DNA from 4 places in the Pseudomonas sp. Marseille-P9899 genome. Region 2 is predicted to be linked to each of the others. Evidence: riboswitches for the same ligand, from Rfam matches in the RefSeq annotation. Region 2 holds a riboswitch; each other region holds the start of a gene.
What was found. A riboswitch is a leader RNA that binds a small molecule or an ion and turns the genes downstream of it on or off. The one in region 2 is predicted to bind cobalamin.
Positions count from the first base shown of each region.

Region 1: it holds a riboswitch for cobalamin, as region 2 does, so the genes downstream of both, cobO (cob(I)yrinic acid a,c-diamide adenosyltransferase) here and HWV67_RS22260 (ABC transporter substrate-binding protein) in region 2, are expected to answer to the same signal.
Region 3: it holds a riboswitch for cobalamin, as region 2 does, so the genes downstream of both, HWV67_RS08880 (TonB-dependent receptor) here and HWV67_RS22260 (ABC transporter substrate-binding protein) in region 2, are expected to answer to the same signal.
Region 4: it holds a riboswitch for cobalamin, as region 2 does, so the genes downstream of both, HWV67_RS04535 (CbtB domain-containing protein) here and HWV67_RS22260 (ABC transporter substrate-binding protein) in region 2, are expected to answer to the same signal.

Region 1 is NZ_CAESCG010000003.1:816,063-823,827, forward strand. Features, by position in the region: gene HWV67_RS19460 (PQQ-dependent sugar dehydrogenase) at 1-1,216, opposite strand, end outside; gene HWV67_RS19465 (hypothetical protein) at 1,314-1,892, opposite strand; cobalamin riboswitch at 2,044-2,263, shown strand; gene cobO (cob(I)yrinic acid a,c-diamide adenosyltransferase) at 2,409-3,020, shown strand; gene HWV67_RS19475 (cobyrinate a,c-diamide synthase) at 3,017-4,312, shown strand; gene bluB (5,6-dimethylbenzimidazole synthase) at 4,309-4,959, shown strand; gene cbiB (adenosylcobinamide-phosphate synthase CbiB) at 4,956-5,864, shown strand; gene cobD (threonine-phosphate decarboxylase CobD) at 5,857-6,849, shown strand; gene HWV67_RS19495 (cobyric acid synthase) at 6,846-7,765, shown strand, end outside.
Region 2 is NZ_CAESCG010000004.1:547,897-555,661, forward strand. Features, by position in the region: gene uca (urea carboxylase) at 1-760, shown strand, start outside; gene HWV67_RS22245 (TonB-dependent siderophore receptor) at 806-3,253, opposite strand; gene HWV67_RS22250 (FecR domain-containing protein) at 3,349-4,302, opposite strand; gene HWV67_RS22255 (sigma-70 family RNA polymerase sigma factor) at 4,299-4,808, opposite strand; cobalamin riboswitch at 4,908-5,109, shown strand; gene HWV67_RS22260 (ABC transporter substrate-binding protein) at 5,256-6,272, shown strand; gene HWV67_RS22265 (FecCD family ABC transporter permease) at 6,272-7,312, shown strand; gene HWV67_RS22270 (ABC transporter ATP-binding protein) at 7,309-7,765, shown strand, end outside.
Region 3 is NZ_CAESCG010000001.1:2,064,748-2,072,512, forward strand. Features, by position in the region: partial or broken gene HWV67_RS08860 (potassium transporter Kup) at 1-1,343, opposite strand, end outside; gene HWV67_RS08865 (FecCD family ABC transporter permease) at 1,449-2,315, opposite strand; gene HWV67_RS08870 (ABC transporter substrate-binding protein) at 2,312-3,280, opposite strand; gene HWV67_RS08875 (ABC transporter ATP-binding protein) at 3,277-4,062, opposite strand; gene HWV67_RS08880 (TonB-dependent receptor) at 4,098-6,236, opposite strand; cobalamin riboswitch at 6,345-6,550, opposite strand; gene HWV67_RS08885 (aldehyde dehydrogenase family protein) at 6,937-7,765, opposite strand, start outside.
Region 4 is NZ_CAESCG010000001.1:1,002,441-1,010,205, reverse strand. Features, by position in the region: partial or broken gene cobN (cobaltochelatase subunit CobN) at 1-3,200, opposite strand, end outside; gene cobW (cobalamin biosynthesis protein CobW) at 3,204-4,277, opposite strand; cobalamin riboswitch at 4,374-4,582, opposite strand; cobalamin riboswitch at 4,639-4,825, shown strand; gene HWV67_RS04535 (CbtB domain-containing protein) at 4,925-5,107, shown strand; gene HWV67_RS04530 (CbtA family protein) at 5,119-5,811, shown strand; gene HWV67_RS04525 (cobalamin biosynthesis protein) at 5,811-6,236, shown strand; gene cobM (precorrin-4 C(11)-methyltransferase) at 6,265-7,011, shown strand; gene HWV67_RS04515 (DUF1272 domain-containing protein) at 7,082-7,327, shown strand; gene HWV67_RS04510 (hypothetical protein) at 7,363-7,659, opposite strand.

The DNA.
Region 1 (7,765 bases), on a different contig from region 2:
CCTTGCCGTCGTCATTGAGGAAGCCGGTGAGCAGATCGATCGGTTTGCCCGCTGGTTTGCCCGTGGTACTGAACGGCACGAACAGCACTTTGTAGCCACTGTGCGGCTTGCGGTTCCAGGAGCCGTGCTGGCCGATGAACGCGCCCTGGTCGAACGGCGGCGGCAGGACGCCGGGCTCAGCGAAGGTCAGGCCCAGAGACGCGGTATGTGGGCCGACCGCGTAGTCCGGGGCGATGGCCTTGGCCACCAGGCTCGGGTCCTGCGGTTGCACGCGCACATCCACATGTTGCCCGTAATAGCTGAACGGCCAGCCATAGAAACCGCCGTCGCGCACCGAGGTGATGTAGTCCGGCACCAGATCGCTGCCGATTTCGTCACGCTCGTTCACCGCCGTCCACAGTTGCCCGCTGCGCGGTTCCCAGGCCAGGCCGTTGGGGTTGCGCAGGCCTGAGGCGAAGATTCGGTGGCTGCCGGTGGCCGGGTCGATTTCCCAGATCGCCGCGCGGCCTTCTTCCTTGTCCAGGCCGTTCTCGGCGACGTTGCTGTTGGAGCCGACGGTGACGTAGAGCTTCTTGCCGTCGCGGCTGGCAATCACGTTCTTGGTCCAGTGGTGGTTCAGCGGGCCGCCGGGCAGCTCGGCGACGACTTCGCCGGGCGTGTTGATCACGGTGGCGCCGGTTTCGTATTTGAAGCGCAGCAGGCGATCGGTGTCGGCCACATAGAGGTCGTTGCCCACGAGGGTCATGCCGAACGGGGAGTTGAGGTTTATCAGGAAGAGCGTGCGGGTTTCGGCGATGCCGTCGCCGTCGGTATCGCGCAGCAGGCTGATGCGATTGGCGCTGGGGACGGCAGCACCCGCGCGGGCCATGACCTTGTTCATCACCCAGCCCTTGATGCCCTTGCCGTCCTCGGGTTTTGGCGGGGCGTTGGTTTCCGCCACCAGCACGTCGCCGTTGGGCAACACGTACAGCCAGCGCGGATGGTCCAGGCCGCTGGCGAAAGCCGCCACCTGGGTGCCGGGCGCCGCGACGGGCTTGGCGCCTTTCGGCCAGCCGACCGCAGGGGCGATGTTGACGGTGGGGATCAGCGTCTTGTTCGGTTCCGGCAATTGCGGGGTCGGGCCGCTGCCGTCGGTGACCTGGAGCCGGGCGGTTTCACCGCAGGCGCTCAGTCCGGTGGTGATGGCCAGTAGCAGGGCGATGCGTAGTGAAGACATGAGCGACTCCTCGGGGAACGGGTCCTTACAAGGAGTCAGAGGCGGATCGGAGGAGGGAGGTTCAATCGCCGGGGCCGCAAGGCGACCCCGGCAATCCTCAGGCCTGCTTCAACAGCAGGGCAACCCCGGGATAGTACTGGCCGAACTCGTCGTGCAGCTTTCGATAGCCATACGGGAAACACCAGGCAATAACGCAGGCGTTGTGTTTTTGCAGGTCGTCGACCAGGTCCTGCAATTCTTCGGGGCTGGCATGCTGGCCCAGTTTGCACGGGCTGGCGAACAGCGCGGCGATCTTCAACTGGCTCGGGTAGGCGACATTGCGCGCGCTGGCGCTGACTTCCTGCAAGGCCGGGCTCAGGTCCAGCCGGCCGACCTTCGGCCAGCGCTGGCTGGCATGCAGGTACGCCGATTCATCGCGGCTGGCGATCAGCAAGTCGCAGCGGGCACCGCGTTCGCCTTCGTCGCGCTGTTTCTTGCTCTGGAAATCCTGAAGGGTGACCAGCTCGGCTTGCCAGATGGCTGCCGAGAGGATCCCGAGGTTGCCCTGGAGCCCTTGCCAGTAAGGTCCTTCGTTGTCGCCGAGGGTCTGGTTGAAGCGTTCGATGCATTCGCCCCAACGCTCCAGCGCCGGGCGCAGGAATTCCAGGCGAGGATTGTTGATGATCAGGCCTTGCATGCTGCTCTCCTTTCGTAATTGTTGTACGAGTACAGCGGAAAACCGTGGCACTTTGATATCACTCGACTGAGTGTTGCACAAGACGACAGAAACGCCATCGGTCGCCTCGTACCGGGCGCCTTTCATTGACGCTCCGGGTCCAACCCTCTAACCTTTGCGGCTTGTTTCAGGTGCTCTGTGGCCCGCCGGCCGACAGGGTGAAACAGGGAAGCCGGTGAGCACGCCAGACGTGCGATTCCGGCGCTGCCCCCGCAACGGTAAATGAGTCAAGGCTGCGCATGGCCACTGGGTGTCGTCACCCGGGAAGGCGCCCGGCCAGGATCTGAAATCCGCTCATGAGCCCGGAGACCGGCCTGCAAACAGTCAACGGCATCACGGAGGGTGATGCGCGGTTTTTCGGGTCTTGCCGCCCGACTCCTGCGCGTTCCGTGTGCCACCACCCCTTCATCTGTCGTTGCCCCCAGCCTTGTCGCTCCAGCGGACAAGCCGCGCCGACAGTGGCCCGCGGAGATCCCGATGACCGAATCCACCGAACGTGACGAACGCCACCTGGCGCGCATGCTGCGCAAAAAGGCGGTGATCGACGAGCGCATCGCCAACTCCCCAAATGAATGCGGCCTGTTGCTGGTACTCAGCGGCAATGGCAAGGGCAAAAGCAGCTCGGCCTTCGGCATGCTCGCCCGGGCTCTCGGCCACGGCATGCAGTGCGGCGTGGTGCAGTTCATCAAGGGGCGCAACGCCACGGGCGAAGAGCTGTTCTTCCGCCGCTTCCCTGAAGAAGTGCGCTATCACGTGATGGGCGAGGGCTTCACCTGGGAAACCCAGGACCGCCAGCGCGACATCGCCGCCGCCGAAGCCGCCTGGGCGGTGTCCCGGCAACTGCTGCAAGACCCGAGCATCGGCTTCGTGGTGCTCGATGAGCTGAACATCGCCCTCAAGCACGGTTACCTCGACCTCGAACAGGTGCTGTCCGACCTGCAGGCCCGCCCGCCGATGCAGCACGTGATCGTGACCGGCCGCGGCGCCAAGGACGAGATGATCGAACTGGCCGACACCGTCACCGAAATGGGCATGATCAAACACGCCTTCCAGGCCGGCATCCGTGCCCAGAAGGGCGTCGAACTATGAGCGACACCCGGCATTGCCCGGCGGTACTGATCGCCGCGCCGGCTTCCGGTCAGGGCAAGACCACCGTCACCGCGGCCCTGGCCCGTCTGCACCGTAACCAGGGGCGCAAGGTCCGGGTCTTCAAGTGCGGCCCGGATTTCCTCGACCCGATGATTCTCGAACGTGCCAGCGGCGCGCCGGTGTACCAGCTCGACCTGTGGATGGTCGGCGCCGAGGAAAGCCGGCGCCTGCTCTGGGAAGCGGCGGCCGAGGCCGACCTGATCCTGATCGAAGGCGTCATGGGGCTGTTCGACGGCACGCCGTCCAGCGCCGACCTGGCGCGGCATTTCGGCGTGCCGGTGCTGGCGGTGATCGACGGCACGGCCATGGCCCAGACTTTCGGCGCTCTGGCCCTCGGCCTGGCGCGTTACCAGCCCGACCTGCCGTTCGCCGGGGTGCTGGCCAACCGGGTCGGCTCGCTGCGCCACGCGCAGCTGCTTGAAGGCAGCCTGACCGAAGGGCTGCGCTGGTACGGCGGGCTGTCGCGGGAGACCGGCATCGAACTGCCGAGTCGCCACCTCGGGCTGGTCCAGGCCAGCGAACTGACCGACCTCGACCACCGCCTCGATGCCGCCGCCAAGGCGCTGGGCGACAGTTGCCAGTCGGCCTTACCGCCGCCGGTGGCGTTCAGCGGGCCGGCGCCGCGCAGCATCGAGCGTCGTCTTGAGGGCGTGCGCATTGCCGTGGCCCGCGACGAAGCGTTCGCCTTCACCTACGGCGCCAACCTTGAGCTGCTGCGGGCGATGGGTGCTGAGCTGAGTTTCTTCTCGCCGGTCCACGACCGCGAAATCCCGCCGGCCGACAGCCTGTACCTGCCCGGCGGCTACCCGGAACTGCACCACCACACCCTCGCCGCGAACGCGCCGATGCTGGCGGCCATCCGCGCCCACCATCAGGCGGGCAAGCCGTTGCTGGCCGAGTGCGGGGGCATGCTCTTCCTGCTCGATGCGCTGACCGATGTCGTCGGCGAGCGTGCCGAGCTGGCCGGGCTGCTGTCCGGCGAAGCGGTGATGCAGAAGCGCCTTGCCGCGCTGGCCCTGCAAGCGGTGGAACTGCCGGAAGGCACCCTGCGCGGGCACACCTACCACCATTCGCTGACCAGCACCGAACTGGAACCCATCGCCCGCGGCCAGAGCCCCAACGGCGGACGTGGCGCCGAAGCGGTGTACCGCCTTGGCCGGTTGACCGCGTCGTACGTGCATTTCTACTTCCCGTCCAACCCTGATGCGACGGCGGCGCTGCTGGCACCATGAGCGAACACGCCTACAGCGAGGCCGAGCGCGCGGCGATCTACCGCGCCATCGGCGAGCGCCGCGACATGCGTCATTTCAGCGGCGGCGAGGTAGCGCCCGAGTTGCTCGCCCGTTTGCTGGAGGCGGCGCACCAGGCGCCCAGCGTCGGCTTGATGCAGCCCTGGCGCTTCATCCGCATTACCCGCCGCGACCTGCGCCAGCGCATTCAGGCGCTGGTGGAGGACGAGCGCATACGCACCGCCGAAGCGCTGGGGCAGCGCTCCGATGAGTTCATGAAACTCAAGGTCGAAGGCATCAACGACTGCGCCGAAGTGCTGGTCGCCGCGCTGATGGACAAGCGCGAGGCGCATATCTTCGGCCGTCGCACCTTGCCGGAAATGGACCTCGCCTCGCTGTCCTGCGCCATCCAGAACCTGTGGCTGGCGGCCCGCGCCGAAGGCCTGGGGATGGGCTGGGTGTCGCTGTTCGATCCGCAGGCACTGGCCGATCTGCTGGGCATGCCGGTGGGCGCCAAGCCGCTGGCGATTCTCTGCCTGGGCCCGGTGCACGAATTTTACCCGGCGCCGATGCTGGCGCTGGAAGGCTGGACCACGCCGCGACCGCTGGCGGACATGCTGTTTGAAAACCAATGGGGAGAAGCCGAATGAGTGTGGCCTTGCTGACCGTGGCCGGGGTGGCGCTGGACGCTCTGCTGGGCGAACCGCGGCGCTGGCATCCGCTGGTGGCGTTCGGCAACATGGCCGGGCGCCTGGAACAGCGTTTCAACGCGGGCGGGCGCGGCTGGCGCAGCCATGGCGTCACCGCCTGGGTTCTCGCGGTGGTGCCATTGACGCTGCTGGCCACGGCCTTGTCCTGGCTGCCGTACATCGGCTGGCTGGTGGAGATCCTCGCGTTGTACTGCGCCCTCGGTCTGCGCAGCCTCGGTGAGCATGTGCAGCCGGTGGCCGATGCCCTGCGCGCTGGCAACCTGGACGAAGCGCGTCAGCGCGTGGGTTATCTGGTCAGCCGGCAGACTTCCGAGCTGGACGAAACCGCCGTGGCCCGCGCCGCGACCGAGTCGGTGCTGGAAAACGGCAGCGACGCGGTGTTCGCCGCGTTGTTCTGGTTTGTCGTTGCTGGCGCGCCGGGGGTGGTGCTCTATCGTCTGAGCAATACGCTGGATGCCATGTGGGGTTACCGCAACGAACGCTTCGAGCGCTTCGGCTGGGCCGCGGCGCGTATCGACGACGTGCTCAATTACCTGCCGGCGCGGCTGGTGGCGCTAACCTACGCGCTGCTCGGCAAGACCCGCCTGGCGCTGAAGTGCTGGCGCCAGCAGGCGCCGCAATGGGACAGCCCCAACGCCGGCCCGGTGATGGCGGCTGGGGCCGGTGCCCTTGGCGTCGAGCTGGGTGGGCCGGCGGTCTACCACGGTGAGTTGCACGAGCGCGCCCGCCTGGGCGAAGGCCCGGCGGCCGACGCCGGCTCCATCGAGCGCGGCTGGCGGCTGGTGTGTCAGGGCGTCTGGTTGTGGCTGTTGCTGCTGTGCCTGGGAGCCGAATTCTATGCTTGAACACGGTGGCCGCCTGCTGCGGGCGATCGAGCACTACGGCATCGCCCGCGAGGACTGGCTGGACCTGTCCAGCGGCATAGCGCCCTGGTCTTTCCCCATCCCCGAGATTCCATTGCGCGCCTGGGCGCGACTGCCTGAAACCGATGATGGCCTGGAGCAGGCCGCAGCCGGGTATTACGGCGTCTCGCACCTGCTGCCGGTAGCCGGCTCGCAGGCGGCGATCCAGGCGCTGCCGCGCTTGCGCCCGCGCGGCACCGTCGGCGTGCTCTCGCCGTGCTATGCCGAGCATGCCGAAGGCTGGCGCCGTGCCGGGCATCACGTGCTGGAATTGAGCGAGGAGCAACTCGCCGGGCAACTCGACCACCTCGACGTGCTGGTGGTGGTCAACCCCAACAATCCTACGGGCCGCCTGCTGCCGGCGGACACCTTGCTCGACTGGCATCAGCGCCTGTCGCGCCACGGCGGCTGGCTGCTGGTGGACGAAGCCTTCATGGACAACACGCCGGCGCACAGCATCGCCGCCCACAGCGCGCGCGAGGGCCTGATCGTTCTGCGTTCGTTCGGCAAGTTCTTCGGCCTGGCCGGGGTCCGCCTTGGCTGTGTGCTGGCCGAGCCGTTGCTGCTGCGTGCGCTGGCCGAAGAGCTGGGGCCGTGGTCTGTCAGCGGCCCGACCCGGGTGCTGGCCCAGGCCTGTTTCACTGATCTGGCCAGCCAGCGCCAGCAGACCGAACGCTGCGCCGCCGCCAGCACCCGTCTCGCCGCGCTGCTGGACAGCGCCGGGCTCACGCCCGCCGGCGGCTGCGACCTGTTCCAGTACCTGCGCCATGACCAGGCCGCCGCGATTCACGACTTCATGGCCCGGCGCGGCATTCTCCTGCGCCTGTTCGATCATCCGCCGAGCCTGCGCTTCGGCCTGCCCGCCGAGGACGCCGACTGGCAGCGGCTGGCCGTGGCGCTGGACGACTACCGCAAGGAAACGCCATGACCACCCTGATGGTGCAAGGCACCACCTCCGATGCCGGCAAAAGCACGCTGGTGACCGCGCTGTGCCGCTGGCTGAAACGCCAGGGCGTCGGCGTGGTGCCGTTCAAGCCGCAGAACATGGCGCTGAACAGTGCGGTGACCGCCGACGGTGGCGAGATCGGTCGCGCCCAGGCCGTCCAGGCCCAGGCCGCGGGTCTGGAACCGCACACCGACATGAACCCGGTGCTGCTCAAGCCCAACAGCGACACCGGTGCCCAGGTCATCATCCATGGCCGTGCGGTCACCAGCATGAACGCGGTGGCCTATCACGACTACAAAGCCATCGCCATGCAGGCGGTACTGGCTTCGCACCAACGCCTCAGCGCCGCCTGGCCGGTGGTGATGGTGGAAGGCGCCGGCTCGCCGGCCGAGATCAACCTGCGTGCGGGGGATATCGCCAACATGGGCTTCGCCGAGGCGGTGGACTGCCCGGTGATCCTGATCGCCGATATCAACCGCGGCGGCGTGTTCGCCCATCTGGTCGGCACGCTGGAGTTGCTGTCGCCGAGCGAGCAGGCGCGGGTCAAGGGTTTCGTCATCAACCGTTTCCGTGGCGACATCGCCCTGTTGCAGCCGGGCCTGGACTGGCTCGAAGCGCGCACCGGCAAACCGGTGCTCGGCGTGCTGCCCTACGTCACCGACCTGCACCTGGAAGCCGAGGACGGCCTCGATCGGCGCCAGGGCGACAAGGTCGCGCAGGTGCTCAAGGTGATCGTGCCGGTGCTGCCGCGCATCAGTAACCACACCGATTTCGATCCGCTGCGCCTGCACCCGCAAGTGGACCTGCAATTCATCGGCCCGGGCCAGCCGATTCCGCCCGCCGACCTGATCATCCTGCCCGGCTCCAAAAGCGTGCGCGGCGACCTCGCGCAACTTCG
Region 2 (7,765 bases):
GATGGGCCTGGGCGACGTCTACCTCGGCGCGCCGGTGGCCACGCCACTGGATCCGCGCCACCGCCTGGTGACCACCAAATACAACCCCGCGCGCACCTGGACCGCGGAAAACTCGGTGGGCATCGGCGGCGCCTACATGTGCGTGTACGGTATGGAAGGCCCGGGCGGCTATCAGTTCGTCGGTCGCACCTTGCAGATGTGGAACCGCTACCGCGAGGTTGCCGCGTTCGGTGGCAAGCCGTGGCTGCTGCGCTTCTTCGACCGGATCCGTTTCTATCCGGTGTCGGCGGACGAACTGCTGCGGATTCGCCGTGATTTCCCGCTGGGGCGCTACCCGTTGCAGATCGAAGAGAGCGAACTGTGCCTCGCCGATTACCAGGAGTTCCTGGCCCGCGAGGCGGCGGGAATCGACGCCTTCCGCACGCAGCAACAGGCGGCGTTCAACGCCGAGCGCGAGCGCTGGATCGCCTCCGGCCAGGCTCATTTCGAAAGTGACGAAGCGGCAGCACCTGCGGCTGAAGAAGCAGCGCTCGAAGCCGGCCAGCTCGGCGTGGACAGCCCGATCGCCGGCAACCTGTGGCAGGTGCAAGTGAGCACCGGCGACCGGGTCAAGGCCGGCGATGTGCTGGTGGTGCTGGAGTCGATGAAGATGGAAATCCCGGTACTGGCGCCGCACGATGGCCGGGTGGTCGAAGTGCGCGTGGAACCGGGCTCGCCGGTGCGGGCGGGGCAGCGGGTGGCGGTTTTGGAAGCCATCTGACGATGGTGGGAGCGAGCATGCTCGCTCCCACTCAGCCACGCGGCGTCAGAACTGGTACTTGAGGCCGACCGTCATGTTGCGCGGATCACCGTAGAACGCGCTGCTGTACAGGCCATAGCCGGAATAGTATTCGCGGTCGAAGAGGTTGTTCAGGTTCAGCGAGGCGCTGAGGTTCTTGCTCACGTCGTAACGTGCCATCAGCCCCACCACGGCAAAGCTGCCCTCGTCCGCGCGCGCCTCCAGCGGATAGGAAATCCCGGAGTAGGTTGAACTCTGCCAAGTCACGTTGCCGCCAACCGTGAGGTCACGCAAGGCACCCGCAAGCTTGTAGGCCGTGGACAGTTTGAACTGGCGCTCGGGCAGGTTGGTGTTGATGCGATTGCTGTCCTTGTCCCGCGGCTGGGCGTAGGTGAAGCCGGCAAGCATCTGCCAACCCGGCGTCAACTGACCGGACACCTGCATTTCAAAGCTCTTGGTGGTGGTGCCACTGATGGCTTTGTAGGCGGTTTGGCCGCCAGTGCGAACGCCGTCTTCGGCACCCAGGTTGTCCTGTTTGATCGTGAACACGGCAACACTGGTGTTAAGCGCGCCGTCGAAGTATTCGGACTTCAAGCCGGCTTCATAGCTCTGCCCTGTCAGCGGTTCCAGCGCCTTGTCGTTTTTGTCGAACAGCGCCTGCGGGGTGAAGATGTCGGTGTAGCTCACGTAGACCGAGTGGATGTCGTTGAGGTCGTAGACGATGCCCGCATACGGCACGACCTTGCCGGTTTTCTTCGCGCTGTCATCCGAGGGTTCATTGGGCCGCCAGCCGTAGGTCAGGGTCCCTTCACGCTCGTAGTTGACTACCCGGCTGCCCAGAATCACATGCCAGTCATCCAGCGGGTTCAGGCGCAATGCCGCGTACCCGCCGGACTCCTTGATCTTGTAGCCCTGGCTTTGCTGGAAGGTGAACCCGTCCGGCTGGGGCGGGTTGTTGCCCCAGGTGTCGTAGTTCACGTTGATGCTGCCACCGTCCAGCGACTGGTAGTCAGACCGGCGATTGCTCGCGTTCAAGCCCACCACCAGTTCATGGGTACGGCCCAGCAGCGAGAACGGCCCCGTCGCGTAGGCATCGATGGAATCGGCGTTGATGGTGTAGGTCACGCGGCTGCGCTGCAGTTCGGCAAGGCGGGTGGTTTCGTCGGGGAACGGTCCCCAGCCCACGATGTTGCCTTGCAACTGGTCAGTACTGCCCTTCCAGTGGCTGGCCTCGATACGCAGCATCCAGTCATTGTCGAAGTGCTGTTCAACGCCGCCGAAGTACTTGGTGCTCTGGCTATCGGCGTAGGTCCATTTCGCTGCGGGGTTGGTCGAGCGCTTGAAGTGGGCGCGGTTGCCATCGGAGTTGTACAGCGGCAGTTGGCCAAAGCTGGAGCCATCGGAGTCGATGTTCTGGTAATCGATCCCGGCGTACAGCGTCGTGTCCGGCGTGATCTGCGCCTCGCCAATGGCGTAGAACACGTCTTTTTTCTGCGAGTAGTAGTCGATGAACGAATGGTTGTCCTGATGGGCCGCCACCACGCGTCCGCTCAAGGCGCCGTTTTCGGACAACGGGCCGGAGAGGTCCAGCTCCGTGCGGTAGCGATCCCAGGTGCCACCGCTGCCGGAGACGTAGCCCTGGAATTCCTTGGTCGGACGCTTGCGTACCAGGTTGACCACACCGGCCGGGCTGCCGACGCCGCTCATCAACCCCGTCGCCCCGCGTACTACTTCAACGCGGTCATAGATGGCCATGTCGCGTACGCCCAGGCCGTTGGTGTTGGTGGTGAAGTCAGACGTCGGCACGCCGTCGTACTGGAAGCTGTCCAGAGCAAAGCCGCGGGAGTAGAAGTTGTAGCGCTCACTGTCGTCGTGCATCACCGTCACGCCCGGCGTCTGTCCGAGGACTTCAGCGATAGAGCCCAGGCCCTGGTCATTCATCTGCTGGCGGGTGATCACGGTCACCGACTGCGGCGTTTCGCGCAGCGACATCGCAAGCTTGGTCGCCGTGCTGGTGCTGCCGGTGGTGTACGAACCGGAATACTCCGTGGTCTGGCCCAGTTGCTGGCCGGTGATGCTGGTGGCGCCCAGTTCAATGCTCGCCCCGTCTCCCAGCGGATACAGGGTGTAAGACCCGTCACCTGAGACTGCGGCGTTCAGGCCGCTGCCGCGCAGTAGCTGGCGCAATCCATCGTCGACACTGGTGTTGGCATTGAGCCCGGCACTGCGTTTGCCTTCCACCAGGGCCGGGTCGATCGGCAGGGTGATGCCGGCCTGGCTGGCGAATTCGGCCAATGCGGCACTCAAGGAGCCGGCGGAAATGGCGTAAACGCGCACCTGTTGCTGGCCAGCAGACTCGGCCAGCACTGCCGGGCTGCTCAGGCCTGCCCCGGCAACCAGCAAGCCCAAGGCCGCCCCGCGTACCGCCTGGGCCAAAGCGTGGAAGGGTTGATCGTGACGTTGTGTTTGCTGCATTGCGTGTGGTTCCCCGTCGAGTCGTGTTGGCTGTTTTACGAGGAGGACGCACAAGCGCTGAAAAACACGACAGCGATTCCTTGGGGCTATGAGATTCAGCTTTGCCGACCGGTGATGGTCACCCAGTAACGGCTGCGCGAACGGATTTCCACCGGCAAGGTGCGAGCCAGGGCCGCCAGCGCCTGGTCCGTGTCATTCAACTGAAAAACGCCGGAAATGCGCCAGTCGGCCACCGCTGGATCGCAGTGCAACAGGCCGGGACGGTAGCGGCCCAGCTCGACGGCGAAGTCGGCCAGGCGCATCTTTTCGACGCGCAATACGCCTTGGGTCCAGTCGCTGGCACTGCGTTGCAGGGCGATGGCGGGCGTGATCAAGGTGCGGCTGAAATCAGTCTGCTGGCCCGCGTCCAGACGCAGCGAGTCGGTGGCTTGCGCGGGAGAGACCTGCACCGCGCCTTCAAGCACGGCGATGCGGGTTGTGCCATCGAGTTGGCGCACGTTGAAACGTGTGCCGATCGGGCGCAACAGGCCTTCGGCGGTTTCCACCAGCAGCGGCCGCTGCTCGGGGTCGGCAGCCGTGCTGACGAGAATCTCCCCGGCAAACAGGCGCAGCAGGCGTTGCCGCTGGTCGAAGCGAATGTCCATGGCGCTGGCGGTATTGAGCATGACCTCGGTGCCGTCAGGCAGGACCAGCTCGCGGCGCTCCCCGGCGACGGTGCGCTGGTCTGCGCTCCATTCTCGCCAGGGAAGAGCCTGGTAGGCGAAGGTGCCCAGGGGCGCGGCGATGATCAGGGTGGTGAGCAGTTTGAGGGTACGGCGTCGATCGAGGCTTTCCGGTCGACCCAAGGTCGGCACGCCGACCTCTGCGGGAATATCGTCAAAACGGGCGTGAAACAGCTCGGCCAGTTGCCAGGCGCGCTCGTGGTCGGGATGGCTGGCGCGCCAGTGCAGGCAGGCTTCCCGATCACCCGCGCTGGCGTTGCCTTGCAGGCGCACGAACCAGCGCGCCGCCTGGCGAGCAATGCGGCGGTCGATGGGCTGGCCGCTCACGATTGGGTCGTGGCCAGCATGATGCATTCCTCGTAGGCGCGGGCCAGATGGCGTTGCACCGAGCGCACATGGATACCCATGTGGTGGGCGATTTCTTCCTGGGTATAGCCTTCGAGCTGGGCCATGAGAAACGCCTGGCGCGTCCGGGCCGGCAGGCAGGAAAGCACTTGGTCAACCTCATGCAAGGCTTCGAGCACCAGCGCCTGGCTCTCCAGCGACAGAACACTTTGCTCGGGCAGATGCGCCAGCGTCTCCAGCCAGGACTTCTCCAGCGAGCGACGGCGGTACAGGCTGATTAGCAGGCGGTTGGCGACGGTGGCGAGGTAAGCGCGCGGGCTATCGATGGCAAGAGGCTTTGCCCCCAGCAGGCGGATGAAGGTGTCGTGGGTCAGGTCGGCGGCATCGGCGCTGTTGCCCAGCCGCTGGCGCAACCATTCCACCAGCCAGCCGCGGTGGTCGCGATAGAGGTCGCCGATGTTCTGGTGGGGACTGGTAGGGACGGGCATTGGGCTTTTGGTTGACCAAGGGCATGCAAGTGAGAATTGCTCTCATTCTAGCTGCGGCGTTGTCTTGCCTGCAAGGCTGGTCCTGTGCCGCTCTATCCCGTACCATCGCGCCCCGCCGGTTTCCGAAAGGAACTAACAGGGAATTCGTCCGCGCCGCTTCCCGGTGCGAAAACGGAACTGCCCCCGCAACTGTAGGCGCCGAGCCTGCTCCTTTTTCACACGCCACTGGGCCACGCCCGGGAAGGCAGGAGCATAGCCATGACGCGCCAGTCAGGAGACCTGCCGGCCAGCAGCATCGCAAACCCGCCGGCGGGGTGTCCGGGAAGGGCATTCCGTTTCCGCACGGCAACCGTTCACGGCTGCCCCGCGCGCTCACGCTTTTTCGGGATGTGTTTTCCAGACCTGTGCCGTCCGCCACGCACACGTTCGAATGGAGATCGCATCCGCATGCCCCTGTCCCGCCTCACGCTCGCCCTGCTCGCCAGCCTCGGCCTCGCCAGCACCGCCCTCGCCGCGCCCACCGCGTACCCGCTGACCGTCGATAACTGCGGCACCCCGCTGACCTTCGACCAGGCTCCGGCACGCGCGGTCACCATCGGCCAGTCCGGCACCGAGATGTTCTACGCCCTCGGCCTTGAGCAGAAGCTGGCCGGCACCTCGCTGTGGTTCAGCGACGTGCCGGAGCGTTTCAAGGCGCAGAACGCCAAGGTCGAGCGCCTGGCCGACAACGACCCGAGCTTCGAAGCGGTGATCGGCAAGCGTCCCGGCCTGGTGGCGGTGCAGTTCGAGTGGATGGTCGGCCCGCAAGGCGTGGTCGGCACCCGCGAGCAGTTCGCCGACCTCAAGGTCCCGGCCTACGTGATGCCATCCGACTGCGAAGGCAAGGACAACCTCAGCGGCGCCGACGGCACGCGCCTGCAGGCATTCCAGATCGACAGCCTGTACAAAAGCATCGAGCAACTGGCGCAGATCATGGACGTCCAGGACCGTGGCGACGCCGTGGTCAATGACCTCAAGACGCGCCTGGCCAAGGTCACCGCCAGCGCCGGCCAACGCCGCGATCAGGATCAGTCGGCGGTGTTCTGGTTCTCCAGCGCCGATCTCGATATCGATCCTTACGTGGCCGGGCGCAAGGGCATTCCCGACTTCATGCTGAACAGCCTGGGCATGCGCAACGTCATCGCCTCCGACGAAGAATGGCCCACCGTGGGCTGGGAAACCATCGCCAAGGCCAACCCGACCTTCCTCGTTATCGCTCGTATGGACCGCCGCCGCTTCCCCGCCGATGACTACCTGAAGAAGCTCGAATTCCTCAAGAACGACCCGGTCACCCGCAACATGGACGCGGTGAAAAACGACCGCATCATCATCCTCGACGCCAACGCCATGCAGGCCAGCCTGAGCCTGGTCGACGGCATCGAAACCCTGGCCGCGGCCAGCCAGAAGCTGCGGCAGGATCACTGATGTCCCACGCTGTCGCCCGCCTCGTCCTGCGCCTGCTGGGCCATGCCCTGTGGGTCGGCGTCCTGCTGGCGCTGGCGGTGACCCTCGCCGCCAGCATCGGCGAAACCCGCCTCGGCCTTTCCGTGGTGCTGGACGTGCTGGGCAACAAGCTGTGGGGCGCCGGGCATCTGCTCGACCCGATCGACGAAGGCATCATCTGGAACTACCGGCTGCCGCGCGCGCTGGTGGCCGGCGCCTGCGGGGCCGGGCTGGCGATGTCCGGCGTGGTGTTGCAGGCGCTGCTGCGCAATCCGCTGGCCGATCCGTACCTGCTGGGCATTTCCGCCGGCGCGTCGACCGGCGCGGTGCTGGTGGCGATCATCGGGGTCGGCGCCGGCACCTTGTCGATGTCCGGCGGCGCCTTTATCGGCGCCCTCGCCGCCTTCGCCTTGGTGGTGCTGCTGGCGCGCGGCGCACGCGGTGCCGGCAGCACCGGGCAGATCATCCTCGCCGGGATCGCTGGCTCACAGTTGTTCAACGCCCTGACCTCGTTCCTGATCACCGCCTCGGCCAGCGCCGAGCAAGCCCGCGGCCTGATGTTCTGGCTGCTGGGCAACCTCAGTGGCGTGCGCTGGCCGGCGGTCGGGCTGGCGCTGCCGGTGGTGTTGCTGGGGCTGGTGCTGTGCCTGTGGCATCGGCGCGCGCTGGACGCCTTCACCTTCGGCGCGGACGCCGCGGCGGCGCTGGGCGTTCCGGTGCGCCAGGTGCAGATCGTGCTGGTGGCATGCGCGGCGCTGATGACTGCGGTGCTGGTGTCCATCGTCGGCTCCATCGGCTTCGTCGGCCTGGTGATTCCCCATGCCGTGCGCCTGCTGGCCGGGCCGCGACACACCCGCCTGCTGCCCTTGAGCGCGCTGTGCGGCGCGCTGTTCCTGATGGCGGCGGATGTGCTGTCGCGCACCCTGATCAAGGGCCAGGTGCTGCCGATCGGCGTGATCACCGCGCTGGTCGGCGCGCCAGTGTTTGCCCTGATCCTGATCCGGGGACAACGTTCGCGATGAATGCCTTCGATCCGACACAGCACTGCGCCGCCCTCGCCTGCACGGGCCTGGGTTACCAGATCAAAGGTACGCCGTTGGTGGCGGAGGTGGACCTGCTGGTCCGCCCCGGCGAAACCCTCGGTATCGTCGGGCCCAACGGCTCGGGCAAGTCCACCCTGTTGAAGTTGCTCGCAGGTCTGCTCAAGCCTCACAGCGGCGAAGTCCGGCTCAACGATCAGCCTCTGGCGAAGCTGCGCCGTGGCGAAATCGCCCGGCTGCTGGCGGTGGTGGAGCAACAGGCCAACACCGATGACGCTGTCAGCGTGCGCGACGCCGTCGAGCTGGGCCGCACGCCCTGGCTGTCGGCGCTGTCGCCATGGAGCGCGGCCGATGACGCCATCGTCGCCCAGGCCCTGCAGGCGGTGGCCATGGCGCACCTGGCGCAACGCACTTGGCACAGCCTCTCCGGCGGCG
Region 3 (7,765 bases), on a different contig from region 2:
ATCAGGATAAACAGGCCGATCCCGGCGATCACCGGGAAGGCGCCGCCCTGGACGATCTTCGGCGCGTTCGCCGAGAAATACAGGCTGTCCACCAACAGGAAACCCAGCAGCAGCGGCACGGCCAGCCAGCGTGGCTTTTTCCACAACAGCAGCACCACGGCAGAGGAAAGGATGGTGGTGATCAACATGGTGCCGGTGACTGCCACGCCGTAGGCCGCGGCCAGGGCACTGGAGGACTCGAAGCCGATCACCAGCAGCACCACGCCGACCATCAACGCCCAGTTCACCGTGCCGATGTAAATCTGCCCCTGCTCCTGGCTGGAGGTGTGCTGGATGAACATGCGCGGGACGTAGCCCAGCTGGATGGCCTGGCGGGTCAGGGAAAAGGCGCCGGAAATGACCGCCTGGGAGGCGATGATCGTTGCCAGGGTCGAGAGCGCGACCATCGGCAACAGCGCCCAGCCGGGGGCCAGCAGGTAGAACGGGTTGCGTACGGCTTCGGGGTTGTCGAGGATCAGCGCGCCTTGGCCGAAGTAGTTGAGCACAAGGCCCGGCAACACCAGGCTGAACCAGGCCCGGGCAATCGGTTTGCGGCCGAAGTGGCCCATGTCGGCATACAGCGCTTCCGCGCCGGTCAGCGCCAGCACCACCGCGCCGAGAATGGCGACGCCGATGCCCGGATGCACCACGAAAAACTGCACGGCCCAGGCCGGGTTGAGCGCCAGCAGCACTTCCGGGCGCTGCACGATTCCGTAGAGCCCGAGTGCGCCCAGCACCACAAACCACACCACCATCACCGGACCAAACAGGATGCCGATGCGCGCGGTGCCGTGTTTCTGGATCAGGAACAGCGCCACCAGCACAATCACCGACAACGGCACGACCCAGTGGTCGATACCGTCGAAGGCCAGTTGCAGGCCCTCAACCGCGGACAGCACCGAAATCGCCGGGGTGATCATGCTGTCGCCGTAAAACAGCGCCGCGCCGAACAGGCCGAGGAGCACCAGCGCCCTGCTCATTCGCGGAAAAGGTGCAGCGGCCCGGCGCGCCAGGGCGGTCAAGGCCATGATCCCGCCTTCGCCCTAGTTGTCGGCGCGCAGGATGAACAGCACGTATTTGATCGAGACCACCCAGATCAGCGACCAGAACACCAGTGACAGGATCCCCAGCACACCGTCATGGCTGGGCTGAACGCCGTAGTGGCCGGAGAACACCTCTTTAAGGGTGTACAAGGGGCTGGTGCCGATATCGCCATACACCACGCCGGCTGCGGCGATCAGCATGCCGATGCCGGAGGTTTTGGCGTGATGGGAGGGTTCTGCAACGGTCAGTGCTTCACTCACGGGTGACTTCTCTGGGTTGAGGGGCTGACGCGGGCCCTTCATGAGCTGGTGTATTTCACCGGGGGGGCGTCCGGGTGCGGGCAAAAAAACGCGCTCAGTATCGTTTTATGCGTTGGGATGGGGCGTAAAAAAGGCGTAAAAATTCGGGTTTTTTTGGGGGTGGGTATCTGCACATTTCATGGCTGTTTGGCGACCAGGTGCTAGCCGAAAGGTTTTCAGCGCCCTCAAGATCGAGCGCCGCCCGCTGAAACCCAGACTGATAGCCGTCTGTTCACCACTCATCAGCGCATTCAGCCCGCGGGCCAGCACCCACAGCGCCAGCATGCAAGCCGCCACGCACAACGCCGGCAGCCAGATCACGTCCCAGCGCGCCGAGCCCAGGCCGCCCAGCATCCAGAACACCACCGACGCCGCAGCATGCTGCTCGCCGGTAAACAGCAACAGGTTCACCCCCGCCATCAGCACGAACGACACGGCAACGCCGGCGAGCAACAGCCGGTCGCTTTCGAGACGCCCGTCCCGTCGGGCCACCGCCAGCACCAGCAACATGCTGCCCGCCGCGCCGATAAACGCCGCCAGCGGCAGGCTGAAGATGCCGATGAATTCGCCGAGATAGAGGATCACCAGCACCGCCCCCAGCGCCGCGCCGGAGCTGACGCCGAGCAGGTGCGGATCCGCCAGCGGATTGCGGGTCACCGCCTGCAACGCGGTGCCGACCAACGCGAGGCCCGCGCCGACCAGCGCGCCAAGCAGCACCCGCGGCGCACGGATCAGCCAGACGATATGCTCCTGCCCCGCACTCCAGCTCACCGGCAGCTCAAGCCCGGCCTGCCGGCCAACGATCCCCCAGACGGTGCCCAGCGGAATCACCGCTGGCCCGAACGCCAGCGCGACCACGCAGGACAGCAGAATGACCAGCAGCAAGGCCGCGAGCAGCCCGCGATAGGCGGCATGGCTTCGGATCAGCATCAGTGCGAGTCCTGCGCGAACAGCCGGGGGTGCAGGCCCGCGGCGAGTTTTTCGATGGCGATGGCGTTCTCTACCGACGGTGTGACTTCCAGATAGGTCAGCACCACAAAACGCTGCTCGCGAATGGCCCGCACCGTTTGCAACGCCGGATGGCGCAACAGGAAATCACGTTTCTGCTGCCAGCTCAGCGGGCCGTAGTCGACGATCGCGATAACCTCCGGATCGCGCTCCACCACGCTTTCCCAGTTCACCTGGGTCCAGCTGGCGGCGACGTCATCCATGATGTTGTGTCCGCCGGCAGCGTCGATCAGCGCCTGGGGCATGCCGAGGCGGCCCGAGGTGGTGGGCCGGTCTTCACCGCTGTCGTAGAGGAATACCCGCGGTGCTTCCGGCGCCTGCCGAACGGTGCTGGCGACCGCGTCGATACGCTCGCGCATCTGGCCGACCAGCGCCTGGGCCCGCACTTCGACGGAGAAGATTCGCCCCAGGTTCGTCAGGTCGCGGTACACGTCATCCAGGCTGGCGCGCGGCTGTTTCATGATCCATGAGCAGGATTCGCTGAGCTCATAGACCGGAATGCCGAACGCCGCGAGGGACGTCGGGGTCAGCGGGCCACCGATGCGCATGCCGTAATTCCAGCCGGCGAAAAACAGGTCCGCGTCCACCGCCAGCAGCGTTTCAACGGACGGATAACGGCTGGCGAGCTGCGGCACACCTTGCAGCACCTCGCTGATCCAGGGGTCGCGGTGCTTGGTGGCGGTAAAGCCAGTGTAGCCGGCCAGACGCTCGCGCACGCCCAGGTGCAGGAGCATGCCGGTCATATTCACATCGTGCACCACGACCCGTTGCGGCGCCTTGTTCAAGGTGACGTCGCGGTCGCAACTGCGCACGGTGAGGGGGTAATCGCTGGCCAGCGACGGCGTCGCCGCCAACGCCAGCATCAGGCCGGCAAGTAACCGATAGTTCATGGTTGAGTGATCCAGGTGATACGCGGATAGGCGTGCAGCGGGTGGGTGTCGACCAGTGCTCGCACACCGAAAACTTCATGCAGCAGCTCGCTGGTCAGGACCTCGGCCGGCGTTCCGCTGGCAACGATGCGGCCCTCGGCAATGACGCAGAGCCGGTCGCAAAACGCCGCCGCCAGGTTCAGGTCATGAAAGCTGGCGAGGACGCTCAGATCGAGGCTGCGCAGATGACCCAGGAGCTCGAGCTGATAACGCGGGTCGAGGTGGTTGGTCGGCTCGTCGAGAATCAACAGGCCAGGCTGTTGCACCAATGCCCTCGCCAGCAGCACGCGCTGTTTTTCGCCACCGGACAGGCTGGCAAAACTGCGCAGCGCGCACGCCGTGAGCCCTACCCGCTCCAGCGCCTGCGCCACCTGCACGGCATCGTCCGCGCTGTCACCGTCGAACAGGCCTTGATGCGGGGTACGCCCCATGGCCACGACGTCGGCAACGGTCAGGCCGAATTCCTGGGGAAACTCCTGCAACACCACGGCAATGCGCTGTGCGCACCAGCGCGGGGTGCGCCGCCACAGGTTCTCGCCGTCCAGCGTCACGCTGCCCAGGGCCGGTTCATAGGCACGGTAGGCGCAGCGCAACAGGCTGGTCTTGCCGCTGCCGTTGGGGCCGATCAGACCGACGAATTCGCCCTGGCCAACCTGCAGGTGGATATCCCGCAGCAGCCAGAGCGGATCGCGGTCACGGCCGGGGGCGGCCCAGGCCAGCCCCTCGATACTGAGTGAGGACATTCAGTCTCCGTGCGCCCCCGCCCGGGGCGCGGCAGTCAGAAGGTGTAGTCAGCCGTGACGAAGAACGAGCGCGGCTCGCCCAGGTACCACTGCCGACCGTTGTTGCCGGTGGTGGTGGCGTACTGACGATCGAACAGGTTGTTCAGTTGCAGGCCGAGGGTCAGGTCCGGCTGGACGTGCCAGTCGACGTTGGCATCGACCACGGTGTAACTCGGGACTTCAACCGTGTTGGCGTTGTCGCCATAACGGCTGTCCACGTAGCGCGCACCCGCACCCGCGCTGAAGCGCTCGGCGAAGTCCTTGCTCAGCCACAGGTTGGCGGAACGGCGTGGCACGTTGACCGGTTGATTGCCCTTGAAGTCGTTGCTGCCGCTGGCGAACTCGTCGTACTCGGCGCGAACCCAGGCGGCGTTGGCCGAAAGCTGCACGTCGTATGGCAGACGCAGTTCCAGGGTGGCCTCGATGCCGTCGGAGGACTGCTGGCCGATCTGCTGCTGGATCGTCGGGTTGACCGGATCAGTGCTCAGCAGCTTCTTCTTGACGATGTGATACGCGGCCAGGGTCCATTCGCCACGGCCATCGAGCAACTGCTGCTTGATGCCCACTTCAGTCTGTTTCGCGGTGCTGAGGTCCCATTGCTGCTGCGCGGTCGAGAGGGTCAGCAGGTTGCTGACGCCTTCGGTGCTGGTCGCGTACTGGCCGTACAGCGAAAGGTCCTCGGTGACGGCGAACACCAGGCCGGCGCGCCAGTTGCCGCCGGACAGGCTGCGATCGCTGCGGGTATCGGTCGCCACGTCGGTACGGTCGAGGTGAACCTGATCGCGGCGCACGCCGGTGATCAGCGACAACTGCTCGGTGAGCTGGGTACGGTTCTCGGCGAACAGCGAGAACTGCTTCGCCTGGTTGGCGTCGCGGGAGCGATACGGGTCGGTGCTGACATAGCCGCCGCCACCCGAGCCGGCCAGCGGCACGGTGTCGCTGTAGACGTTGTCGAAGTCATGCTTGCGCACGAAGCGGATCGAGTTGTAGTCCGCGCCGACCACGGTGCGGCTGTCCAGTCCGAACAGCGAATGCTGCAGGGTGAAGGTCTGACGGTCGCCCACCTGCTCCTGAGTCTGCTTGATGCTGATGAAGCTGTCGCGGCGCACGAGGTCACCCGGCAGCCAGGTGTAAGTCTCGGCATTGCGCCAGCGGCGCTGGGCCTTGAGGAAGTACAACTGGTTGCTGGCGCTGAGGTTGTCGTTGATCGTCCAGTCCGTGACCAGCCGGGTGGACTGGTCGTTGTAGTGATCGGTCGCGTCCTCGACGTTGTAGTTGTGGTCGCGCAGCGACTCGCGGAAATGCCCGTCCACCAGCGGCGTACCGAAGTAGCGCTGCGGCTCCTGGTCAACGTAGTCATGGCTGAAGGTGAAGCTCAGGTCGTCGGTGGCCTGCCAGCGCAGCGAGCCGCTGAGGGCGATGCTTTCCGAGTTGCCGCGATCAACCCAGCCGTTGCTCGCCTGCTGGTTCAGGTTGAAGCGGTAGCTGAGGGTATCGGTCAGCGAGCCGCCGCTGTCCAGCGCGGCCTGGCGTTTGTCGTCCGAGCCATAGCCGAGGCGCAGGTGATTGCGGATCTCGCCCTCGAACGGTTTCTTCGGCACCACGTTGATCACCGCACCGGTAGCGCCTTCGCCATAGAGCACCGAAGCCGGGCCGCGCAGCACATCGATGCGTTCCACCGCCCAGGTGTCCACCGGGAAGGTGACGGTGCCGGCGCCGACATACAGGCGGGTGCCGTCATACAACTGCATGGTCGAGCTGTGGCCGGTGAAGCCGCGGGCCGACAGCGCGGTGCCGCCGTTGCCGGGGGTGCCGATGAAGGTGACGCCCGGGGAACGGGTCACGGCGTCCTGCACCGTGGCGTTGTTGCGCTTGAGGATCTGCTCGGCGCTGATGCTGGTCACACTGGCCGGGGTTTCCAGCGGCGTCAGCCCCAGGCGCGAGCCGCTGGTGCTCGCGGTATGCAGGTCAGGCTGGGGATTCTGCTCGGCGACCTCGTTGATGGCGGTGGCCGGCAAGGACAGGGCTTTGTCGTCTTCGGCGGCGTGCGCCGGGAGGGACAGAAACACGCAAGGTGCGAGGCTGGCACACAGCAGCGTGCCCGAGAAGGAGTTGAACAGGGAGTTACGGGACATGTCGTTCCACTTGAAGCAGGAATGAAAGAATCCCGGAGGGAACAACGCATAGGGAATCGCGGGCGCGACAGCCCACGGAAACCGGCCTGCGCCCGCCCACCGCGGGTTTGCCAAACAATGCTTCAGGCCGGTCTCCGGGCTCGCGAGGGTCATGAAACATTCACCTTCCCATGCACGGGGCACAGTGGCGTATCGAATGTTTCGCTCGCATACCGTTGCGGGGGCAGCGCCGGACTGATCAGCAAAGTGACGAACCGGCTTCCCGTTTCACCCCATACACGACGGTATGGGACACCTGAAACAGGCGCGCATCTGACCATCAAAGTGTTGGAAGGTCAACGACACAGGTGTTGGTGGCCGGCCCGCGGACCGCATGGGCATCTACACATCTCACCGGCAAAGATACTGGTTTGACGCGGAACTTGTGGGAGCGGATTTATCCGCGAAGGGTCGCATAGCGGCCCCAAAACCATCCAGCACGGGGTGGCTGTCTATATCCGGAATATCTGTCGACCTTCAGGATGCCTGAAGGTGAGATCCAATCCACGCAGGAACAGGGTGGTGGATGGGTTTAGGGCCGCTGCGCGGCCCTTCGCGGATGAATCCGCTCCCACAGAATCGCAAGTGGCTGAAGGTTTGCGATTGCCTGCGAGAGGTGTAGATACCGGACCCCAGGACCGGCAATCACCGATGCATCGCCTCAGCCCAGTTCGTTGATGCACACCACTTTTGGCTGCGTCATGTCTTCATAGGCGAAGCGCACCCCTTCCCGGCCGAGGCTGCCGTATTTGAAGCCGCCGAATGGCATGGCGTCGAAGCGGTAGTCGGACGAGTCGTTGATCATCACGCCACCGGCCTCGATGCGCCGCGCCAGCTTCAGCGCGGTCGACAGGTCGCGGGTGAACACGCCGGCGTGCAGGCTGTATTCCGGCGCGTTGGCCAGGGCGACGGCGTCGTCGAGGTGGTCGAACGGTTCGAGGATCACCACCGGCGCGAACACTTCCTGCTGCCAGATCCGGCTGCCGTGGCTGACCTGTTCCAGCACGGTCGGTGCGTACAGCGCGCCCTCGCGGCGATGACCGCAAAGCACCCTGGCGCCGTCCACCACGGCGTCCTCGACCAGTTGCTCGGTACGGCAGGCCGCCTGCTCGGTGACCATCGGCCCGACATCCGTTTCGCGAAGCGACGGGTCGCCCAGGTTCAAGGCCCGCGACTGCGCCACGAACTGTTCGCGGAACGCTGGATAAATCTCGCGGTGCACCAGGATCCGCTGGGTACCGATGCAGTTCTGCCCGGCGGCCCAGAAGGCACCCGAAACACAGGACTCCACGGTCGGCCCGAGGTCGCAGTCTTCCAGCACCAGCACCGGCGCGTTGCCGCCCAGGTCCATCGCCAGCTTTTTCAGCCCGGCGCTGCGGGCGATGGATTCGCCGGTGGCAAAGCCGCCGGTGAAGGAAATCATCCGCACCTCGCGCAGTTCGACCAGCGCCCGGCCCAGTTCCACGCCGCCGGTGGCGGTGGTCACCACG
Region 4 (7,765 bases), on a different contig from region 2:
CTCGGTGCCGTCGTCGGCGCCGCCATAGGCGTAGCCGCCGTGGTTCAGGTAGACCTCGGCAAGGTCCTCGCGGCTGTGCCAGAGGCGTCCGTCAATGGCGTTCTGCACCCCGGCGCCATAGGCCCCGGGCTTGGAGCCGAAGATCCGCCAGCCCGCCTGACGCCGCGCCTGCTCCTCGTCCAGCCCGCTGGCGAGCAATTCGGCGCGCTCGCTGCGCACCCGCGCCGCCAGCGGGTTGAGGTCATCCGGCTCGTCCAGCGCCGCCACCGCCTGTACCGCGGCATCGAACAGCTTGATCAGGTTGCCGAAGGCATCGCGGAAGAACCCCGAAACACGCAGGGTCACGTCCACCCGCGGCCGGTCCAGCAGGCTCACCGGCAGAATCTCGAAGTCATCGACGCGGTGACTGCCAGCGGCCCACACCGGGCGCACGCCCATCAGCCGGGCCCGGCGATATCGTCGCCGCCGGTGCGCATGGTCGCCGTGCCCCACACCGACAGGCCGAGCTGGCGGAGGTGGTCGCCGTGGTCTTGCAGGTGCCGTTCGAGAATCAGGTTGGCCGAGGCAAAACCCAGGCGCCAGGCGGTAGCCGTGGGCAGGTTGCGTACATCGACGGTGTAGAAATTGCGTCCGGTGGGGAGCACGTCCAGGCGCCCACGACTTGGTGCGCCACTCGGCCCGGCGGGGACGAAACGTCCGTCGAGGGCGGTCATTACACCGTGCATTTCGGCTTCGCCGCAGGCATCGAGTTGCGGCGCCACCTGGTCGCGAAGCGCGGCCAGCAAGGTCCGCACCTCGTCCCACTGAGGTTCGGCCGGCACGTCCGGCTCGCCGGCCAGCGTTTGTTCGATCAATTGCGCGCCCAGCCATTCCAGGCGTTCGCGGGTGTCGCCCTGGGTGCGCCACGGCGCTGTGTCGAGCGACGCCAGACGCTTCGGGCGCGGGCCGTCCCACGGCTGGCCAAGGTCGCAGTCCAGCGGATCGAAGCCCAGCGCCAGGGCTCGGGCCAGCACACGCGGCAGGCTGGCATTGGCGCCGCGGCCATCGCCACGGGCGACCCGCAGCAGGGCCTGCAAGGTGTCGATGCGCAGGCGCCCGCCGGGCGATTCGCCGAAGACGTGCAAGCCATCGCGGATCTGCGACTCCTTGAGGTCGCAGAGGTAGGTGTCCAGCCGCGGCAGCCAGACATTGGCGTCATCCAGCGCGCCGTCCAGTTGCAGCTCACGGTCGATATGGTTGTCGCGCACCAGTTGCAGGATCTCTTTCTGCAATTCGATGGCGCGACGCGGGTCCAGCAGTTGCGCTTCGTAGTACTCGTCGGCGAGCAGCTCAAGGTTGCGCAGCGGCCCGTAGGTTTCGGCGCGGGTCAGCGGTGGCATCAGGTGATCGATGATCACCGCCTGGGTGCGCCGCTTGGCCTGGGCGCCCTCGCCCGGGTCGTTGACGATAAAGGGATAGATATTCGGCAGCGGCCCGAGCAGCGCGTCCGGCCAGCATTGTTCGGAAAGGCCGACGCCCTTGCCCGGCAGCCATTCCAGGTTGCCGTGTTTGCCAACGTGGATCAGCGCATCGGCGGCGAAGGCGTGGCGCAGCCAGAAATAGAAGGCCAGGTAGCCGTGGGGCGGCACCAGGTCCGGGTCGTGGTAGACCGCGCTCGGATCAAGCTGGTAGCCCCGCGCCGGCTGAATGCCGACGAAAGTCAGGCCCAGGCGCAAGCCGGCAACCATCATCCGTCCGCCACGGAACATCGGGTCTTGCTGCGGCTCGCCCCAACGCTCGCGCACCGCCTGCTGATTGGCTTCGGGCAGTTGCGCGAACGCCGTCAGATAGTCATCCAGCGCCATGCTTTGCGCGCAGGGGCGTTGGTCGAGGCTGTCGAGGTCGTTGCTGACGCCGCCGAGCAGGTCGTGGATCAACGCGGTGCCGCTGTCCGGCAACTCGCCCACCGGATAATCCTGCTGCTTCAGCGCCCGCAGGATATTCAGCGCTGCCGCCGGGGTGTCGAGGCCGACGCCATTGCCGATACGGCCATCGCGGGTCGGGTAGTTGGCGAGAATCAACGCCACCCGCTTCTGCGGGTTGGGCAGCCGCGCCAGTTCGCACCAGCGCCGCGCCAGTTCGGCGACGAAATCCATGCGCTCGGGATGCGCGCGGTAGCAGACCACATCAGACTGGCTGCGCTCGCTGCGCCAGGCCAGGTCCTTGAAGCTGATGGGCCGGGTGATGATGCGCCCGTCCAGTTCCGGCAAGGCGATGTGCATCGCCAGGTCGCGGGCCCCCAGGCCCTGCTCGCTGGCTTGCCAGCCGGGTTCGTTGTCCTGGGCGCAGATCGCTTGCAGCACCGGGATGTCGCGGCGGAACGGACGCAGGTGCGGCTGTTCCGGACTGGACTGGGCAAAACCGGTGGTATTGAGGATCAGCGCCGCGTCGGTTTCGTCCAGCCAGGCCTCGACCTGGGCCAGGCAACCGGCCTCCTTGAGGCTGGCGACGGCGATCGGCAGCGGATTGAGCCCGGCGCCGATCAAACGCTCGCAGAACACGTCAACGAAGCCGGTGTTGGCCGCCTGCAGGTGCGAGCGATAGAACAGCAGCGACACCACCGGTTGCCCGGCACGCCAGTCGGCCCGCCAATCGGCGAGGTCCGCCTCGGCGTGATCCGGGTGATAAAGGCTGGTACGCGGCAGTTGCCGGGGCTCGTCCCAGGGGTAATCACGGCCCAGCCAGAGACTGGCCAGGCAGTTGAACAAATTCAGGGCATTGGCCTTGCCGCCCTGGCGCAGAAAGTGCCAGAGCCGCTCGGCTTGCTCGCCAGTAACCGTGCCCAGGCTGCTCAGCTCCGGGTCCGGGCGGTCGTCGCCCGGCACCAGAATCAGTTGCACACCGCGCTCGGCCAGAGCCACCAGTTGCTCGACGCCGTAACGCCAATAGCCGATGCCGCCATGCAGCGACACCAGGATGACCTTGGCGTGGCGCAGCACCTGATCGACATAAAGGTCGACCGAGGCGTGGTTCTGCACCTGCATCGGGTTGGCCAAGCGCAGACTGGGGTAGTCGTCCGGCAACTCGCGGGCGGTTTCCGCCAGCAGCGCCAGGTGCGAGTCACCGCTGCAAAGGATCACCAGCTCGGCGGGAGACTGCCCGAGGTCGGCAATGCTGTCGTCCGGCACGAAGCCGCCGGGCTGGGTCCGCAGCAGGTGCATGGATCAGGCGCCCAGGGCCGCGCGCAGACGAGCTTGCAGCGCCTCGGCGTCGAGTTCCTGACCGATCAGCACCAGGCGCGTGACCCGCGCTTCGTCAGTGCGCCAGGCGCGGTCGAAGTGCTTGTCGAAACGCGTGCCAACACCCTGGATCAGCAGGCGCATCGGCTTGCCGGGAATCGCCGCGAAACCCTTGACCCGCAGAATGCCGCTGTCCACCACCAACTGGGTCAGCGCGTCGAGCAGCAAGGCCTCGTCAGCTTCGGGCAGTTCCAGGGAGATGGAGTCGAAGGCGTCGTGGTCGTGATCGTCATGATCATCGCCATCGTCGTCGTGATGGCTGTCGTGGTGCGTGCGGCGGCCGTCGATATGCGCTTCGGACTCGGCGCCCAGGCCCAGCAGGACTTCCAGCGGCAGCACGCCTTTGCTGGCTTCGATCACCTTCACGGCAGGCGGCAGCTCTTCAGCCACTTCGGCGCGCACGGCGGCCAGGGCATCGGCAGCGATCAGGTCGGCCTTGTTGAGGACGACGAGGTCGGCGCTGGCCAGTTGGTCGGCGAACAGTTCGTGCAGCGGGGATTCGTGATCCAGGTTCGGGTCCAGCTTGCGCTGGGCATCGACCTGCTCAGGGAAGGCGGCGAAGGTGCCGGCCGCTACCGCCGGGCTGTCGACCACGGTGATCACCGCGTCAACGGTGCAGGCGTTGCGGATTTCCGGCCATTGGAAGGCTTGCACCAACGGCTTGGGCAGCGCCAGACCGCTGGTTTCGATCAGGATGTGGTCGAGGTCGCCACGGCGGGCGACCAGTTCACGCATGACCGGGAAGAATTCTTCCTGCACGGTGCAGCACAGGCAGCCGTTGGCCAGTTCGTAGACCCGGCCGCTGGCTTCTTCTTCGGTGCAGCCGATGCTGCACTGTTTGAGGATTTCGCCGTCGATGCCCAGCTCGCCGAATTCATTGACGATCACCGCAATGCGGCGGCCCTGGGCGTTGTCCAGCATGTGCCGCAGCAAGGTGGTTTTGCCCGAGCCGAGAAAGCCGGTAACGATGGTGACGGGGAGTTTGGCCAGTGTTTTCATGTCGGATGCCCTTGGCAGGATGGCGGGCATGCGGGACGGGAGCCGCAGGCCTGCAGCCTGGGCGCGTTCGCCACCGGATCACCCCGCCCGGTTGAAAGTCGGAAACTGAACGAGGCAGGTCTCCTGGCTCGCGCTGTGCCCCTCAAGGGCAGCATCGACGCCTTCCCGCCGGTTTGGCAGTGGCTGTGTCGATGAAGGCAGCGCTTACAGTTGCGGGGGCAGCCGCGGCCTGGCCTGAAAAAGGCGCACCGCGTTCCCGTCTTAGCTCCGGCCCTTGCCGGAGAACCTCGAACCGGCAAGGCTACGCAGTGCCCCGAAGCCGGTCAACCGCTGTATTGACGGATGTCAACGCGCGTGATTTCCTAGCGCGATTCGTTTGGGTGCCTTTTTGTTACAAGGTGAAACGGGAAACCGGTAAATTCCGGTGCTGCCCCCGCAACGGTAAGCGAGGAAAGCGTCAAGACCACTGTGCCTGCGGGCATGGGAAGGTGACGCCACGGCGAAATGCCCTCGCAAGCCCGGAGACCGGCCTGAACAACAGCATTGACCAAACCCGCGGTGGGCGGGCGACGTTGCAACCCCTGGGCGATTCCGGCCAGGGGTTCTTCGCGCTTGCCTGTTGCCGACAACACCAAGAGGAAAGCGCCATGCCGATCATCGCCAGTCACGCCATCGTCACTCCGACCACCCTCAGCCAGCGCATCGTCGCTGCCGTCAGCGCTTCGGTGCTGGGCCTGTGCCTGGTCTACTTCGCTGGCTTCTCGCACATCGAAGCGGTGCACAATGCCGCGCACGATACCCGTCACAGCGCCGCTTTCCCTTGCCACTGAGGCCTGCCCCAATGTTCATGCGCATCGCTCGCACTGCAGGCTTCGCCGGCCTGCTGGCCGCACTGCTGCTGACCCTGCTGCAAAGCTTCTGGGTCGCGCCGCTGATTCTCCAGGCGGAAACCTATGAAACCGCGGCCCCGGCCGTCCAGGAGCACGAACACGCCGACGCCGCCGCCGGCGCGGAACATCATCACGACGCCGAAGCCTGGTCGCCGGAAGATGGCTGGCAGCGCGTGCTGTCCACCACGGGCGGCAATCTGGTGGTCGCAGTCGGCTTTGCCCTGCTGCTCGCCGCCATGTACACCCTGCGTCGTCCAGGCCGCGTGACTACCGGCGCGCTGTGGGGCCTCGGTGGTTTCGCCGTGTTCTGCCTGGCGCCGAACCTGGGCCTGCCGCCGGAACTGCCGGGTACCGCCGCCGCCGACCTGGCCCTGCGTCAGTACTGGTGGATTGGCACCGCCGCAGCGACCGCCGTTGGCCTGGCGCTGATGGTGTTCGCCGGTAACTGGCTGCTCAAGGCCATGGGCCTGGTGCTGCTGGTGCTGCCGCATGTGATCGGCGCTCCGCAACCGGAAGTGCACGAAAGCCTGGCACCAGAAGCGCTGGAGTCGCAGTTCATCGTTGCTTCGCTGCTGACCAATGCGGCGTTCTGGGTCGCCCTCGGCCTGATCAGCGCCTGGCTGTATCGCCGCCAGGCTGCCTGATGCCCTTCCCGCCCGGCGCAACCCCGCTGTTCGCCGGGCTGGGCTGCCGCCGCGGCAGTCCGGCCGATAATCTGGCCGGGCTGCTACGGCGGACCTTGCAAGCCCATGACCTCCCTCTCGAAGCCCTCGCCGGCCTTGCCAGCATCGACCTCAAGTACGACGAACCCGGCTTGCTGCAACTGGCCGCGCACCTCGACCTGCCGCTGACCTTCTTCAGTGCCGCGCAACTGGCGCCCTTCGCCACCCGCCTCAGCCACCGCTCGCCGGTCGCCTTTCGCCACAGCGGCTGCCATGGCGTGGCCGAGAGCTGTGCCCTGGCGCTGGCCGAGCAAGTCAGCGGACAGCCCGCGCAACTGCGGGTCACCCGCATCGTCCACGACGACATGACCCTGGCATTGGCCTGGGCGCCGTCGTTTGGCGGATAATCCGCCCCCTCTCGTTCAAGGATTTGCCATGACCGTCTATTTCATCGGCGCCGGCCCCGGCGACCCGGAGCTGATCACCGTCAAGGGCCAGCGCCTGATCCGCCAGTGCCCGGTCATCATCTACGCCGGTTCCCTGGTCCCCGCCGCGGTGCTCGAAGGGCACCAGGCCGAGACCGTCATCAACAGCGCCGAGCTGCACCTGGAGCAGATCATCGCGGCGATCAGCGCCGCCCATGCCAAGGGCCAGGACGTGGCCCGGGTGCACAGTGGCGACCCCGCCCTGTACGGCGCCATCGGCGAGCAGATTCGTCATCTGCGTGAACTGGGCATTCCTTACCAGATCATCCCCGGCGTGACCGCCACCGCTGCCAGCGCCGCCCTGCTCGGCTGCGAGCTGACGCTGCCGGACATCGCCCAGAGCGTGATCCTCACCCGCTTCGCCGACAGCTCGCCCATGCCCGAAGGCGAAGCCCTCGCCAGCCTGGCCAGCCACAAGACAACCATGGCGATTCACCTCGGGGTGCGGCATCTGCCAAAGATCGTCGAGCAACTGCGCCCGCATTACGGCGGCGACTGCCCGATCGCCGTGGTCCACCGTGCCACCTGGCCGGATCAGGACTGGGTGTTGAGCACGCTGGACGACATCGTCGAGCAGACGGCACTTAAAGGTTTCCGCCGCACGGCGCTGATTCTGGTGGGCCGGGTGTTGGCCAGCGACAGTTTCAGTGAGTCCGCGCTGTACCGGGCGGGCCACGCGCATCTCTACCGTCCCTGAGCGCGCTATTGCATTGCCATCAGCGTTGCTTCAATTTAACGCTTCGGCATACCTCAAAGGACTACCTTCAATGCTTGAACTGCGCCCCTGCTGTGAATGCTGCTCCACCGATCTGCCAGGCGACAGCCGCGATGCCCTGATCTGTTCGTTCGAATGCACCTATTGCCGCAGCTGTGCGGAAGGTCAGTTGAAGGGCAAGTGCCCGAACTGCGGCGGCGAGTTGCAGCCAAGGCCTGCCAGGGTGGGCGAGAAGCTGGCGCGCAATCCGGCAACGACAGTGCGCACGGTGAAAGCCGAGGGTTGCCCGACTCATTGAAGAAAGGGCCTGCAATGCAGGCCCTTTTTTTATGGCTAATGCGGCTGCAGCTTGTTCTTGATCAGCCCGACGATAAACGTCAGCACCGCCCCACCAGCCCCGCCGCCCACCACGCTGCTGATGATCGCGGGCAAATCCAGGGTGCCTGCCGCGCCAGCCTGGGCCAGGCTCTGATCGCCGGTGAATGACGCCAGGATCTGTCCCAGCACCACGCCACCCACCCCGCCAAGAATCGAATTGAGCAGCGGCCCCATGCCTTGTTTGCTCATGCCCGCCGCGTTGCCGCCTACCACACCGCTGATGATCTGAATGATCAGACTGATGATATCCATCGCCATAGCCTCTCTTAAGCGCCTGAAATGACGACTCGCGAGCAGGTTACTTCGGATACAGCCACTACCACCGGCGTTGAGACGTCGTGGTCCGACCAACGACGGC